DNA from 3 places in the Flavonifractor sp. An112 genome. Region 3 is predicted to be linked to each of the others. Evidence: predicted binding sites of a transcription regulator. Region 3 holds the regulator's gene; each other region holds the start of a gene.
What was found. Region 3 encodes HrcA, which represses chaperone genes, less so after heat shock. Its sites were predicted from a motif close to TGTTAGCACTCNNNNNNNNNGAGTGCTAACA; they were not measured.
Positions count from the first base shown of each region.

Region 1: IHN22_RS08280 (co-chaperone GroES) is a predicted target of HrcA. The motif match lies at 2,262-2,292, and genes of this name have one in related genera.
Region 2: IHN22_RS06630 (Hsp20/alpha crystallin family protein) is a predicted target of HrcA. The motif match lies at 2,204-2,234, and genes of this name have one in related genera.

Region 1 covers NZ_CAJFGT010000047.1:1,483-6,118, forward strand. The annotation lists gene groL (chaperonin GroEL) at 88-1,713, opposite strand; gene IHN22_RS08280 (co-chaperone GroES) at 1,929-2,213, opposite strand; gene IHN22_RS08285 (hypothetical protein) at 2,416-2,685, opposite strand; gene IHN22_RS08290 (diacylglycerol/lipid kinase family protein) at 2,728-3,675, opposite strand; gene IHN22_RS08295 (WG repeat-containing protein) at 3,712-4,636, opposite strand, start outside.
Region 2 covers NZ_CAJFGT010000032.1:22,396-27,031, reverse strand. The annotation lists gene IHN22_RS06640 (NADH peroxidase) at 127-669, opposite strand; gene IHN22_RS06635 (helix-turn-helix domain-containing protein) at 996-1,361, opposite strand; gene IHN22_RS06630 (Hsp20/alpha crystallin family protein) at 1,605-2,048, opposite strand; gene IHN22_RS06625 (AAA family ATPase) at 2,334-2,927, opposite strand; gene IHN22_RS06620 (DUF3185 family protein) at 3,161-3,364, shown strand; gene gdhA (NADP-specific glutamate dehydrogenase) at 3,621-4,636, shown strand, end outside.
Region 3 covers NZ_CAJFGT010000001.1:33,730-38,365, reverse strand. The annotation lists gene IHN22_RS00165 (MATE family efflux transporter) at 1-205, shown strand, start outside; gene IHN22_RS00160 (MBL fold metallo-hydrolase) at 202-963, shown strand; gene IHN22_RS00155 (GNAT family N-acetyltransferase) at 998-1,465, opposite strand; gene hrcA (heat-inducible transcriptional repressor HrcA) at 1,691-2,743, shown strand; gene grpE (nucleotide exchange factor GrpE) at 2,751-3,299, shown strand; gene dnaK (molecular chaperone DnaK) at 3,373-4,636, shown strand, end outside.

The DNA of each region.
Region 1 (4,636 bases), on a different contig from region 3:
TAATTCAAACTTTTTCGCTAATGAATGGTGAAATTTTATAGCGAATCAACCGATTCTAGCATATTCTCACGGGATTTATGCCTGTTTTTAGTACATACCGCCCATGTCGGGGGCAGCGGGAGCAGCGGGAGCGGGCTCCTTCTTATCGGCCACCAGAGACTCAGTGGTCAGCAGAGTGGCAGCGATAGAAGCGGCGTTCTCCAGAGCGGAACGGGTCACCTTGGTGGGATCCACAATACCGGCGGAGATCATGTCCACATAGGTCTCGTTGTAGGCATCGAAGCCGTAGCCGGTCTTGTCGGCCTTCTTCACGTTCTCCAGCACCACGGAGCCGTCGATGCCGGCGTTGGTGGCAATCTGGCGCATGGGCTCGGTCAGAGCCTTGGCGATGATGCGGACACCGGTCTTCTCGTCGCCCTCGGTCTCATTCAGCAGCTTCTCCACAGCGGAGACAGCGTTCACATAAGCGGTGCCGCCGCCGGCCACAATGCCTTCCTCAACAGCGGCGCGGGTGGCGTTCAGAGCGTCCTCGATGCGGAGCTTCTTCTCCTTCATCTCCACCTCGGTGGCAGCGCCCACGCGGATGATGGCCACGCCGCCGGCCATCTTGGCCAGACGCTCCTGGAGCTTCTCGCGGTCATAGTCGGAAGTGGTGGTCTCGATCTGGCTGCGGATCTGGTTGGTGCGGTTCTTGATGGCCTCGGAGGAGCCGGCGCCGTCCACGATAATGGTGTTCTCCTTGGAGACCTTCACCTGGCGGGCCTTGCCCAGCATATCCATGGTGGCTTCCTTCAGCTCATAGCCCATGTCGGCAGTGATGACGGTACCGCCAGTCAGAACGGCGATATCCTCCAGCATCTCCTTGCGGCGGTCGCCGAAGCCGGGGGCCTTGACGCACACCACATTCAGGGTGCCGCGCAGCTTGTTGACGATGAGGGTGGACAGAGCCTCGCCCTCCACGTCCTCGGCGATGACCAGCAGCTTCTTGCCGGACTGCACCACCTGCTCCAGGATGGGCAGCAGCTCCTGAATGTTGGAGATCTTCTTATCGGTGATGAGGATGAGGGCGTCGTCCAGAACGGCCTCCATCTTCTCGGTGTCGGTGACCATATAGGGGGTGATATAGCCGCGGTCGAACTGCATACCTTCCACGACCTCGCTGTAGGTCTCAGCGGTCTTGGACTCCTCAACGGTGATGACGCCGTCGTTGGAAACCTTCTCCATGGCCTCAGCAATCAGCTTGCCCACGGTCTCGTCGCCGGAGGACACGGTGCCCACGCGGGCGATATCGTCGGAGCCGTTGACCTTCTTGGAGTTGGCCTTGATGGCCTCCACGGCGGTGGCGGTGGCCTTAGCGATGCCCTTCTTCATGACCATGGGATTGGCACCGGCAGCCAGGTTCTTCAGGCCCTCACGGATGATGGCCTGGGCCAGCAGGGTGGCGGTGGTGGTACCGTCGCCGGCCACGTCGTTGGTCTTGGTGGAAACTTCCTTCACCAGCTGAGCGCCCATGTTCTCAAAAGGATCGTCCAGCTCGATCTCCTTAGCGATGGTCACGCCGTCGTTGGTGATCAGGGGAGCGCCGAACTTCTTGTCCAGCACCACGTTGCGGCCCTTGGGGCCCATGGTGATCTTAACGGTATCGGCCAGCTGATTGACGCCGCGCTCCAGAGCGTGACGGGCTTCCTCACCGTAGCAAATGATCTTAGCCATAATGAATTACCTCCATGCAAATTCCGCCTGAGCGGAATTAAAATCAAAATTTGTCCGGAGCAGGACACGCGCCTGCGCAGGACACCTATGCTTGCTCCGCCACCGGCGGGCAACCGCCTTTGTGTACAAAGGCGAGGGGGGTATCGAAACCGCTGTGCCGCCTGCGGCGCGGCGGTTTCGTATCTAGGGGGGATGCAATCCCCCCTGGACGTTCTTTACTCCACGATAGCCAGGATATCGGACTGACGAACGATGGTGTACTCCTCGCCGTCGATCTTCACCTCAGTACCGGCATACTTGCTGGTGATGACCTTGTCGCCCACCTTCACGGTCATGGTGACTTCCTTGCCGTCCACCAGGCCGCCGGGGCCCACCTCGATGACCTGAGCCACTTCGGGCTTCTCCTTGGCAGAACCAGTCAGGATGATGCCGCTCTTGGTCTTTTCTTCGGCCTCGACCAGCTTGATGACCACACGGTCGGCGAGAGGCTTGAGTTTCATAATGGGTTCCTCCTTATATGATTCATTTTCTTATTAACCAATCCAATTTGTTAGCACTCATTTTACCGGAGTGCTAACCACGTGTATGATAATACCTCTCTCCGCGCAAAAAATCAACCCCCTTTTTTGAAAAAAGGGGGTCGGTTTTGGAAAAATTCAAGTTTTGTTCACAAACTCACAAAGGGAGTGCTAATCTGCTTCCTCACATCTGGGTCCAGTAATGCTTGGAACGCTCCAATTCCTGGGTGATTCTGATCTCCTTGTTCTTTTCGTCCAGATCCATACCCTGCCCTACCGTACGGCAGGCTTTGCTGTTGATGGCGCATACAAAGACGGTGACCATTACAAAAATCACATAGAGCAGCCACGCCAGCAAACTGGTACGCAGTGCGGCCAGAAACGGGACCAGAAAGACACCTGGAAGATAGAGAAGGCTCAAAATAATCATGGTCCACTTGACGATCTTGTACATAATACCCTCCTTTTGAACGGATAGGCCTATATTTGTACATCTCTATTTTACCATACACGCTTTCTCTTTACAAGTCTGCGACCTCTGCCAGGTAGCCCCGGCGGGATAGAAAAACTGCACCTTCTGATCGGACAGGCGGATGGACAGGTCGGTCCCCTCCACCAGTTCGCCGTCCACATTGACTGCAGTGAGCCGGTCACACCGCACATTCATGGCCCGGCCCCGGCGCAGAATGGCCTGTGGAATATCCCCGATCTCCCCCCGGGCAAATTTTTTGATGAGTGCCAGAACGGTGAAACGGGACACTGCCGGGATCACGATGAAGTCCAGCACCCCGTCGTCAGGCATAGCCGTGGGACTGGGATTGAAACCGCCGCCGTAGTACCGGCCATTACAGGCACACAGCAGGGTAAACCGCTCTCCCGGCATAGGTTCGCCATCGATTTCCACCTGATAGGGCAGATGGATCCCCCGGATGATGGTACGCAGCGCGGACATCTGATAGGCCGCCGTGCCGCTGACCAGGGGCAGCGTTTTAAAATCGGCGGCCCCAAACCCAATGCGGGCGTCAAATCCTACCGAACACACATTCAGGGAGTATCGCCCGTTGCATTCAATCAGGTCCATGGCGGTCTGTGGCCCATCCAGCAGCTGCTCCAGCTGCCAGAACCGGGCGGCATCCTGGCCGAATATGCGCAGAAAGTCATTGCCCGAACCCATGGGGCAGTGGGTCACCGCCACATGGGCCTGTCCCGCGGCTCCGTTGACCACCTCATTGAGGGTACCGTCTCCGCCGCAGGCATACACCCGCAGCGGGTCTCCCTGTTGGGCCGCCTCCTGCACCAAACGGGTGGCATGGCCGCTTCCCTCCGTCCGTACCGCCGACCACTCCGACCGGCGGCCAGCCATAATGTGGCGTATCTTCTCCAGCATCTCCTGGCTGCGGTCAAACTTCCCCGCATGGGGGTTCATCACGAACAGGTGCCGCACAGGCACCCTCCTCTCTCTGTTTCAATCTGCTCCAACTCATGCGGCAAAGACATTGGGATTAAATGTCCCCCAGAGGGTCAGCCGCTGCTCCGCCCTTGCCATACGGGCCACAATGGCCGCCGCCTCCGCCCGGGTCACCGTTCCCTTGGGGTTGAAGGTCAGCTTGCTGTCCACACCGGTGAGCACGCCCTTGGCATACAGGCTGTAAATGGCGTCCGCGCCAGGATCGCCCGGCTTTACGTCGGGCACGGAGACCTTGATCCTGGACAGATCGTTGATGTTCTTCATGTGCTTGGCCTGGCTGGTGGCCGCAAAGATCTGGGCGATCTCCCGCCGGGTAGCCGGGCGCAGGTAGTCCTTTTGGCTGAAAGTACCGCTCTGAATGATGCCGCTGGCCAGACAGTAGTTCACCGCGCCGGAGTACCAGTAGGGTCCGGTGGAACTGCTGGTATGGAAGCTGTCATCTTTATAGCGGCTCTCCATGGTGGCGGCCAGCTTGAGCACCTCAGCCACCGTCAGGGTCTGCTCCGGCGCATACCGGTTGCCGCCCACACCGGAGGTCAGCCCCACATTGTAGGCGATGTCCACCCATACCGCAAACCAGTCCCTGGGAGACACATCGCTGAAATCGGGCAGCTTGCCACGGGTCAGAGAAAACCGGGCGGAGGGCACCCCCTTCTCCACCAGGATGCGGGGCAGCTCAAAGACCGGGATCTTGGTGACCTCTCCATTGCGGGTCAAGGTAAGGACCCGGGTCCCTCCCTGCTCCGTGATGGTGGCACTGTCATAGATCAGATCGTAAAGCAGATTGGTGGTTCCCCCCTGTCCGTCGGAGAAAGGCAGGATACTGGCCACACCCCAGCGGGTGCCCTTCTGCACCACATAGAGGCCGCAGTCCAGAGGCAGCAGCGTGCCGTACTCCGGCTGGATCAGGTAGGTACCGTCCGGCCGGATCACACCC
Region 2 (4,636 bases), on a different contig from region 3:
AGGTTTTCCGTCGCAGAAAAGAGAGAACTGCCACAAAACATACACAATGAACTGGTGCAAGGGCAAAAAGAGAGGGAACCGGTTTCCCGATTCCCTCTCAAAAAGTGCTTACTTATCCGGTTTGGATTAGCCGAAGTAGCGCTTCAGCAGGCCCTCGAAAGCCTTGCCGTGACGGGCCTCGTCGCGAGCCATCTCGTGCACGGTGTCGTGGATGGCGTCCAGGTTGTGCTGCTTGGCCAGCTTAGCCAGGTCAGTCTTGCCCTGGGTAGCGCCGTTCTCGGCGTCCACACGCATCTCCAGGTTCTTCTTGGTGGAGTCGGTCACGACCTCGCCCAGCAGCTCAGCAAACTTAGCGGCGTGCTCAGCCTCTTCGTAGGCGGCCTTCTCCCAGTACAGGCCGATCTCGGGATAGCCCTCGCGGTGAGCCACACGGGCCATAGCCAGGTACATACCAACCTCAGAGCACTCGCCCTGGAAGTTCTCACGCAGGCCCTGGATGATCTCCTCGGGAGCGCCCTTGGCCACGCCTACCACGTGCTCAGAAGCCCAGGTCTTATCGCCGCCCTGGAGCACGAACTTCTCCTTGGGAGCCTTGCAGATGGGGCAGAAATCAGGGGCGGAATCCCCTTCGTGAACATAACCGCAAACAGAGCAGACCCACTTTTTCATGTGATTTTCCTCCTAATTTGTCATTCATTTTATTTCATTTCGGGTTAGCCGGAAGTGCTAATCAGTAATGATTATCATTTCTGATATTAAGATAGCACAACTTAACTCTGCCGTCAAGTGTTTTTTTCAAATTCAAAAAACTTTTTTACTTCCTCTTACTTTCCATATTTCCGTCGATAACGGCGGTGCCCCAGGACCAGGATTAACACCCCTGCTGCTACCAGGATTCCGCCCAGTACGATCTGAGTAATGATAGGACCATACATAAAAGACATCACACGGTCCATACTACTATTATAAAGATCAAGATCCATTCTCTTATCCCCCTATGACAGGAATCCGGGTAACTTCATAAACTCACACAAGCCGCTCACCGCAGAAAGCTGCAGCACTCCCCGGATCAGCAAATACGCTCCCACCGCCAGCGGCAAAATCCCCAGCAGATACCATCTGGGTTCTCTCTTCTCAGGCGCCGCCTCTGTGGGCGGCCCCGGATTGGGCCTCTCTCCCAGCAGCGGCTGGTCCGTGGTAATCCCAAACAACCTGGCCAGTGCCACAATCTTATCCAGTTCCGGCTGGGCGGCGTCACCTTCCCACTTGCTCACCGCCTGTCGGGACACTCCCAGCAGTTCGGCCAGTCTCTCCTGAGATAAGCCTGCTCGCTTGCGGTAATTCAGAATCCGCTCTCCCAAGGTCATTCTTTCTCGCCATTCTTTCTTCCGGCCTTACCGGACAGGTTCAGCCTATCAAACCATCCGGTTTTTCGCCATAAAGTTTGGCTTGAACTTCCGCAACCGCTGGTTGCCAAAGGGTTTTTCAAGCGAAATCATCATACCATAGCCGGCAGAACAGATTCAAGGGCTCCTTGGTAAAGATCCCGTATGTCAAAAAACGGGCGCGCTGCATATTGCAGCGCGCCCGTTTTTAATACTTGCTTACTCAATGGCAATGGTGTGGTTCACAGGCAGCTGCTGAACCATCTTGGGCAGAGTAATCTTCAGAATGCCGTCCTCAAACTTAGCGGAGACATCCTTGGCTTCCACATGATCGCCCACATAGAAGCTGCGGCTGCACTGGCCCGCATAGCGCTCCCGTCGCAGATAACGGCCGTTCTTTTCCTCCTCATCCTTGTCCAGGCCCTTGGCCGCGCTGATCGTCAGACAACCATCCTTCAGTTCCAGCTGGACCTCATCCTTCTTAAAGCCCGGCAGATCCACATCCAGCTCATAGGTATTCTCAGTCTCCCGCACATCGGTCTTCATCAGATTCTTGCCGTGCTTACCATAGAGCGGGTTGTGATCGGAAAAAACCGACATCCGGTCAAAGGGGTCCTGGAAAAACTCATCAAACAAATTCTCACCAAAAATGCTAGGTAACATAAGTCATACCTCCATTCGTCTTCTGCGGCTCGTAGCTGGGGAGTGGGACCTCTCGGTGGCGAGCTTTTGTTACCTGCTTTGTTTTCTTGTAACAGTACCTTGGTCCGATTCCCTTTCGGTCCTCTTTCCTAAGCACAGCCTTATTATAACACCAGAATTAGCATTGTCAATAGGAGAGTGCTAATGTTCACACAATCAATCAATATTGTTCACAATTTATGCGATTTCCCCCGCAAAAAAGCCGGGACCCGTTGCACTGCAACGGGTCCCGGCTTTTTCAAAAAATCAGCTGTCGGCAATCGCTTGGGCTGCGGCACGAATCACAGCCACACAGGCGTCGATACCGATGCGGCTGTTGACACACAAATCGTATTCCCGGCTCTGTCCCCAACGGCCAGTGGCAAAATAGTTATAATAGGAGGCCCTGGCTTTATCCTGCCGGATCACATAGCTCTCCAGATTGTTCTCCTGTACACCGTACTCCTCCCGGGCGCGGCGGATTCGCTGATCCAGAGGCGCATTGACAAACACCTTCAGGCAGCGGGGCTGATCCCGGAGAATATAGTCGGCACAGCGGCCTACAATGACGCAGGACTCTCTGGCAGCAGCCTCCTTAATGACCTTGGCCTGAGCGATAAACACCTGGTCGGGCACCGATGGCGTCTGTACGCTGGTATAGAGGTCATAGAGAAAACTGTTGGTGGGGCGCTGATGCTCGGCGTTGCGGATAAAGTGCTCGGAAAAGCCGGTCTTTTTGGCCACGTCGGAGATCAGCTGCTTGTCGTAGAACGTAATTCCCATCTTCTCGGACAACTGCTTGGCAATGAGCCGCCCGCCGGAGCCATATTCACGGCCGATGGTGATGACGATATGCTTCATAAGGACACCTCCTATCCTGATTTTAGTATAATGCTTTTTCCACCTTCCGTCAAAGAGTTTTTCATACCTTATATTTATTATCCTACGTTAATATATGAATTTTATTACGGCTTTCGATTGACTTTCTTTGGAACTTGAGTATAATAGTTGCCATCTGGACCCTGCGCCCAGATGATCTTTTCCCGCCTCAATGGGAACAGAAAAAGAGAGTACAAAGAGAAAGGAGTGTCCATATGTTTATCCTGGGTATCATTCTGATCATCGCCGGTATCGGCTGCGCCGGTTACGGTTTTATGCAGAACAACAGCCTGGAGGCCCAGTTCACCAGCATCATGAGCAGCGGTACCGCTAACCCCGGCACCATGTTCATCGTCATCGGCGTGATCCTGCTGGTGGTCGGCATCATCCTGTGCGTGGTCGGCAAAAAGAAGAACTAAGGTATTACATATGCCACGGGCGGTCGCCAATGCGACCGCCCGTTCTTCTTTGCAACCTGGCTGTCAAACTGGTGCACTTCCTACCGGTCGGATCGGGTGTTTTTCGTCAAATATGCAATTCTTCTTTTTTCTCTTGCATTTCATGGCGCTATGAATTATAATAACTTCAACACAGCAAAGTGTTCCTCTGAACAGCTGAACACAATCAAATTTCGGTCGGTCCCCCTAGGGCCGCCAAGCAAAGGGGTTTGGCATTATGGCATTTACGATCACCAATTCTTACCTCCAGAACGTGTACGAAGGCGTCTGCAAGAAGAACGCCCATGAGCCCGAGTTCCTCCAGGCTGTAGGCGAGGTTATGGAATCCCTCCAGCCCGTGTACAATCAGAAGCCCGAGCTGGCCAAGATGGGCATTATGGACCGTATGGTGGAGCCTGAGCGCAGCCTGCTGTTCCGCGTGTCCTGGGTGGACGACCATGGCCAGGTCCAGGTGAACCGCGGCTACCGGGTGCAGTTCTCCACCGCCATCGGCCCCTCCAAGGGCGGCCTGCGGTTCCATCCCTCCGTCAACCTGTCCATCATCAAGTTCCTGGGCTTTGAGCAGGTATTCAAGAACTCTCTGACCGGTCTGCCCATGGGCGGCGGCAAGGGCGGTTCCGACTTTGATCCCAAGGGCAAGAGCAGCAACGAGGTCATGCGTTTCTGCCAGTCCTTCATGACTGAGCTGCAGCGCCACATTGGCCCTGACACCGACGTGCCCGCCGGCGACATCGGCGTGGGCGCCCGCGAGATCGGCTACCTGTTTGGCCAGTATAAGCGGATCCGCAACGAGTTCAACGGTGTGCTGACCGGCAAGGGCCTGACCTACGGCGGCTCCCTGGCCCGCACTGAGGCCACCGGCTACGGCCTGTGCTACTTCACCAACGAGATGCTCAAGGCCGCCGGCAAGTCCTTCCAGGGCCAGAGCGTGGTGATCTCCGGCTCCGGCAACGTGGCCATCTACGCCAACCAGAAGGCTACCCAGCTGGGCGGCAAGGTCATCGCCATGAGCGACTCCAACGGCTACATCGTGGACGAGAACGGCATCGACTACAAGGTTATCAAGGAGATCAAGGAGGTCAAGCGGGACCGCATTAAGACCTATTTGGATTATGTCCCCACCGCCAAGTATTACGAGGGCTGCCAGGGCATCTGGACCGTTCCCTGCGGCATTGCCCTCCCCTGCGCTACCCAGAACGAGCTGCCCCTGGAGGGCGCCAAGGCTCTGGTGGA
Region 3 (4,636 bases):
CATCGACGTGTGCCCCCTGTGGCTGGTGGCCCTTCCCCTGTCCGCCCTCTTCGGTCTGGTGCTGAAGTGGGGTGTCTTCTGGGTGTATGTGGGCGTTATCATGGAGCAGATCACCAAATTTATTGTGGGTGTGCCCCGGTTCCGCTCCAAGGCCTGGATCAATGACGTGACCCAATATGTGAAGAAAGAGGAGGTCTCCCAATGAAGATCACCGTTCTGATGGAAAACTCCGCCCAGGATGGACTGATTCCCGAGCATGGCCTGTCCTTTTATGTAGAATACCGGGGCGGCCGCTACCTGCTGGATGCCGGAGAGTGCGGCGCGGTGGTGTACAACGCCGCCAAGCTGGGGGTGGATCTGTCCAAGGTGGACAAAGCCGCTCTGTCCCACGGACACTATGACCACGCCGACGGCTTCAACGCCTTTTTTGCCGTTAATCCTTCCGCCTCCGTCTACGCCCGTCCCCGGATCACCGACCCGGAGACCTGGGCGGAAAAGGAGTACATCGGTGTCAACATGGGGATGTTCTGCCGGCACGAGAAGCGCTTTGACCTGGCGGAGGGACCCCGGGATCTGGCGGAGGGCCTCCACCTGATCCCCGACCAGGTGAAGCATGAGCAGTCCCTGGTGGCTGAGACCTCCGAAGGTCTGGTGGTCCTCAACTCCTGCTGCCACGCTGGAGTGGTGAAGATTCTCACACAGCTCTCCGAACAGTTCCCCAGCACCCCCATCCGTGCGGTATTGGGGGGCTTCCATCTGATGGGCAAGGAGGGTGTTACCACCCTGGGCCCTACCCCGGAGAAGGTACGATCCATCGCCGCCGCCCTGCGGGATGATTTAAAGGTACAGGATATCTACACCGGCCACTGCACCGGAGATCCCGCCTACGCCCTGCTGGAGGAGGAACTGGGCGACAGGCTTCACCACCTCACCGCCGGAGCGGTGTATGAATTTGCCGACTGAATCAAAAAGGACGCGCCTGCGGCGCGTCCTTTTCTTATAATTCCCGTTCCATTCTAATATCGGACAGTTGAAACCACTTGTCAGAATACGTGACGTATTCAAATCCCAGCTTCTCATAGATCCGCAGGGCAGCCTTCAGCTTGTGGTTGGAGGTGATCACGATGGTCTTTTGTCCCGCGTCCCGGGCGGCCTGGATCACCGCCTCCATCAGGGCGGTGCCAATGCCCCGCTCCCGGTACTCCTCTTTGACGCCGAACTTCAGTGCCTCGCACACACCGTCGCCCTGAAGCTCCAGCATGACCATGCCCACAATCTCCTGACCGCAGCGGGCCAGCAGCACACGGCCGCCCCCGGCGATAAAGCGGTGCGGATCGGCCAGCATCTCCAGGTCTACCGGCTCCAGCAGGTCATACTCCAGCAGCCAGGGCAGAGAGATGTCCTCCAGATCCTGTTTGTAGCGCTCCTCGTAGTCAATGATCTCCACGGGCACCGTTCCGTCCACAGAGACACCCCTCCTGTTTGCAAATATTGTTCCTTATTGGATAGAATACCATTGAACGGCTCCCGCGTCAACCGCTCTGATTTGCATTCAGAGTGCCCGTCTGCTATCTTTTCTTCGTTCACATTTAATTTACAACCCTGCCTATTGACTTTTCCGGCGGACGGTGCTACATTATCTTTAGCACTCAGGTAGTATGAGTGCTAAATCAAAAGTGAGGTGGCCGCTATGGATTTAACCGAACGCAAAAAACGAATCCTGCGCGCCATCATCGAAAGTTACATCCAGTCGGCGGAGCCGGTGGGTTCCAAGGCCATTGCCTCTTCCATCGGCATGGAGATCTCTTCCGCCACCATCCGAAACGAGATGGCGGATCTGGAATCTCTGGGACTGCTGGAAAAGCCCCATACCTCCGCCGGACGCATCCCCTCTCCCAAGGGGTATCGGTTCTACGTCAACGAACTGATGGAGGAGCACAAGCTCTCCCTTCAGGAGACCGAGCGCATCAACCAGGCCCTGCGGATGAAGATGCAGGAGCTGGACCGGGTGCTGGACCAGGCCGGCCGGGTGGTGTCTCAGTTGACCAACTACCCCGCCTTTGCTCTGTCCTCCGGCATGAGCCGGGTGACGATCCGCCGGTTTGACCTTCTGATGGTGGAGCACAACGCCTTTATCATCGTGGTAATGACCGACACCAATGTGGTGCGCAACCGGCTGATCCGGCTGCCCTCCGATTTGACGGAGGCTCAGCTGCAAATGCTCAACACCCTGCTCAACGCCACCTTTACCGGCCTGCCTCTGGATGAGATTACGCCGGAGCTGATGCGGGTGGCCCAGCACGCCGCCGGAGAGGCCTACGGGCTCATCTCCTTGGTTGTCTCCTTCGCGATGGAAGTGCTGGAGAGCCTGGAGCGGCGCACCGTCCACACCTCGGGCATCGCCCATCTGCTGGAGCTGCCTGAGTACCGCTCTTTGGAGCGGGCCCAGCCTCTGCTGAGCTACCTCTCCGAGGACGCCGATCCCGCCCGTTTCCCCGTCCCCAAGGACGCCGCCATGAAGATCCTCATCGGCCCGGAAAATGTGGCCGACGCACTGAAGGACACCAGCGTAGTGGTGGCCAGCTACGATATCGGCGAAGGGATGCGGGGCGTCATCGGCGTGGTTGGTCCCACCCGTATGGATTACGCCAAAATCACCGCCCGCCTTTCCTATCTGGCCGAGGGTTTATCCCGGCTGTTCGGACACGGCGAGCTGCCGGGCGGCAGCGACGATCATAAATAGGAGATGAGTGCATCCCATGAGTAAGAAAGAGAAACAGCCCGAAGAGGTCACCCCTGAGGAGCAGACCACTCCCACCGCCGCCCCCGAGGCTGCGGAGGAAGCCCCCAATCCCCTGCTGGAGGAGCTGGAGGCCCTGAAGCAGAACCTCACCGACCAGGAGGACAAGTTCCTCCGCCTGGCCGCCGAGTATGACAACTACCGCCGCCGCAGTCAGAAGGAAAAGGAATCGGCCTGGGCCGATTCCAAGGCGGAGACCGCCGCCGCCTTCCTGCCGGTGTACGATAACCTGGAGCGGGCCCTCAAGCAGGAGACCGCCGATGAGGCCTATAAGAAGGGCGTGGAGATGACCATGACCCAGCTGAAGGAGGTCCTCTCCAAGCTGGGCATCGAAGAGATCCCCGCCCTGGGTCAGACCTTTGACCCCAACCTCCACAATGCAGTGATGCACGTGGAGGATGAGAACGCCGGCGAGAACACCATTGTCGAGGTATTCCAGTCCGGCTTCCGCAGCGGAGACAAGGTGATCCGCTTTGCCATGGTCAAGGTTGCCAACTGACCGTTCAGGCACACAATGTGCGCTGACATTCCCAAGTTGAAAAACAATTTACGATATATTGGAGGAATTGATTATGTCTAAGATTATCGGTATCGACCTCGGTACGACCAACTCTTGTGTTGCTGTTATGGAGGGCGGCGAGGCCGTCGTCATCGCCAACGCGGAAGGCAACCGCACCACCCCCTCTGTGGTGGCCTTCTCCAAGGACGGCGAGCGTATGGTGGGCCAGGTGGCCAAGCGCCAGGCCATCACCAACCCCGACCGCACCATCTCTTCCATCAAGCGTGAGATGGGCTCCAACTACAAGGTGAACATCGACGGCAAGGCCTACACTCCCCAGGAGATCTCCGCCATGATCCTGCAGAAGCTGAAGGCGGACGCCGAGGCCTATCTGGGCCAGCCTGTGACCGAGGCCGTCATCACCGTTCCCGCTTACTTCACCGACGCTCAGCGTCAGGCCACCAAGGACGCCGGCCGCATCGCCGGTCTGGACGTGAAGCGTATCATCAACGAGCCCACCGCCGCGGCTCTGGCCTACGGCGTGGATAAGGAGACCGATCAGAAGATCATGGTCTACGACCTGGGCGGCGGTACCTTCGATGTGTCCGTGCTGGAGGTCGGCGACGGCGTCATCGAGGTGCTGGCTACCGCCGGTAACAACCGCCTGGGCGGCGATGACTTCGATAAGGCCGTCATGGACTGGATGGCCGCTGAGTTCAAGAAGGACTCCGGTATCGACCTGACCGGCGACAAGGTCGCCATGCAGCGCCTGAAGGAGGCTGCCGAGAAGGCCAAGATCGAGCTGTCCGGCGTCACCTCCACCAACATCAACCTGCCCTATATCACCGCTGACGCCACCGGCCCCAAGCACCTGGATCTGACTCTGACCCGGGCCAAGTTTGATCAGCTGACCGCTCACCTGGTTGAGGCCACTGCCGGCCCCGTCCGTCAGGCCATGAGCGACGCCGGCCTGAGTTCCGGCGACATCTCCAAGGTGCTGCTGGTGGGCGGCTCCAGCCGTATCCCCGCCGTGCAGGACATGGTCAAGAAGCTGACCGGCAAGGAAGGCTTCAAGGGCATTAACCCCGACGAGTGCGTGGCCATCGGCGCTGCTCTCCAGGGCGGCGTTCTGGTGGGCGACGTGAAGGGCCTGCTGCTGCTGGACGTGACTCCTCTGTCCCTGGGCATCGAGACCATGGGCGGCGTTATGACCAAGCTCATCGAGCGCAACACCACCATCCCCGCCAAGAAGAGCCAGGTGTTCACCACCGCCGCTGACAACCAGACCTCCGTTGAGGTCCACGTGCTGCAGGGCGAGCGTGAGATGGCTCAGTACA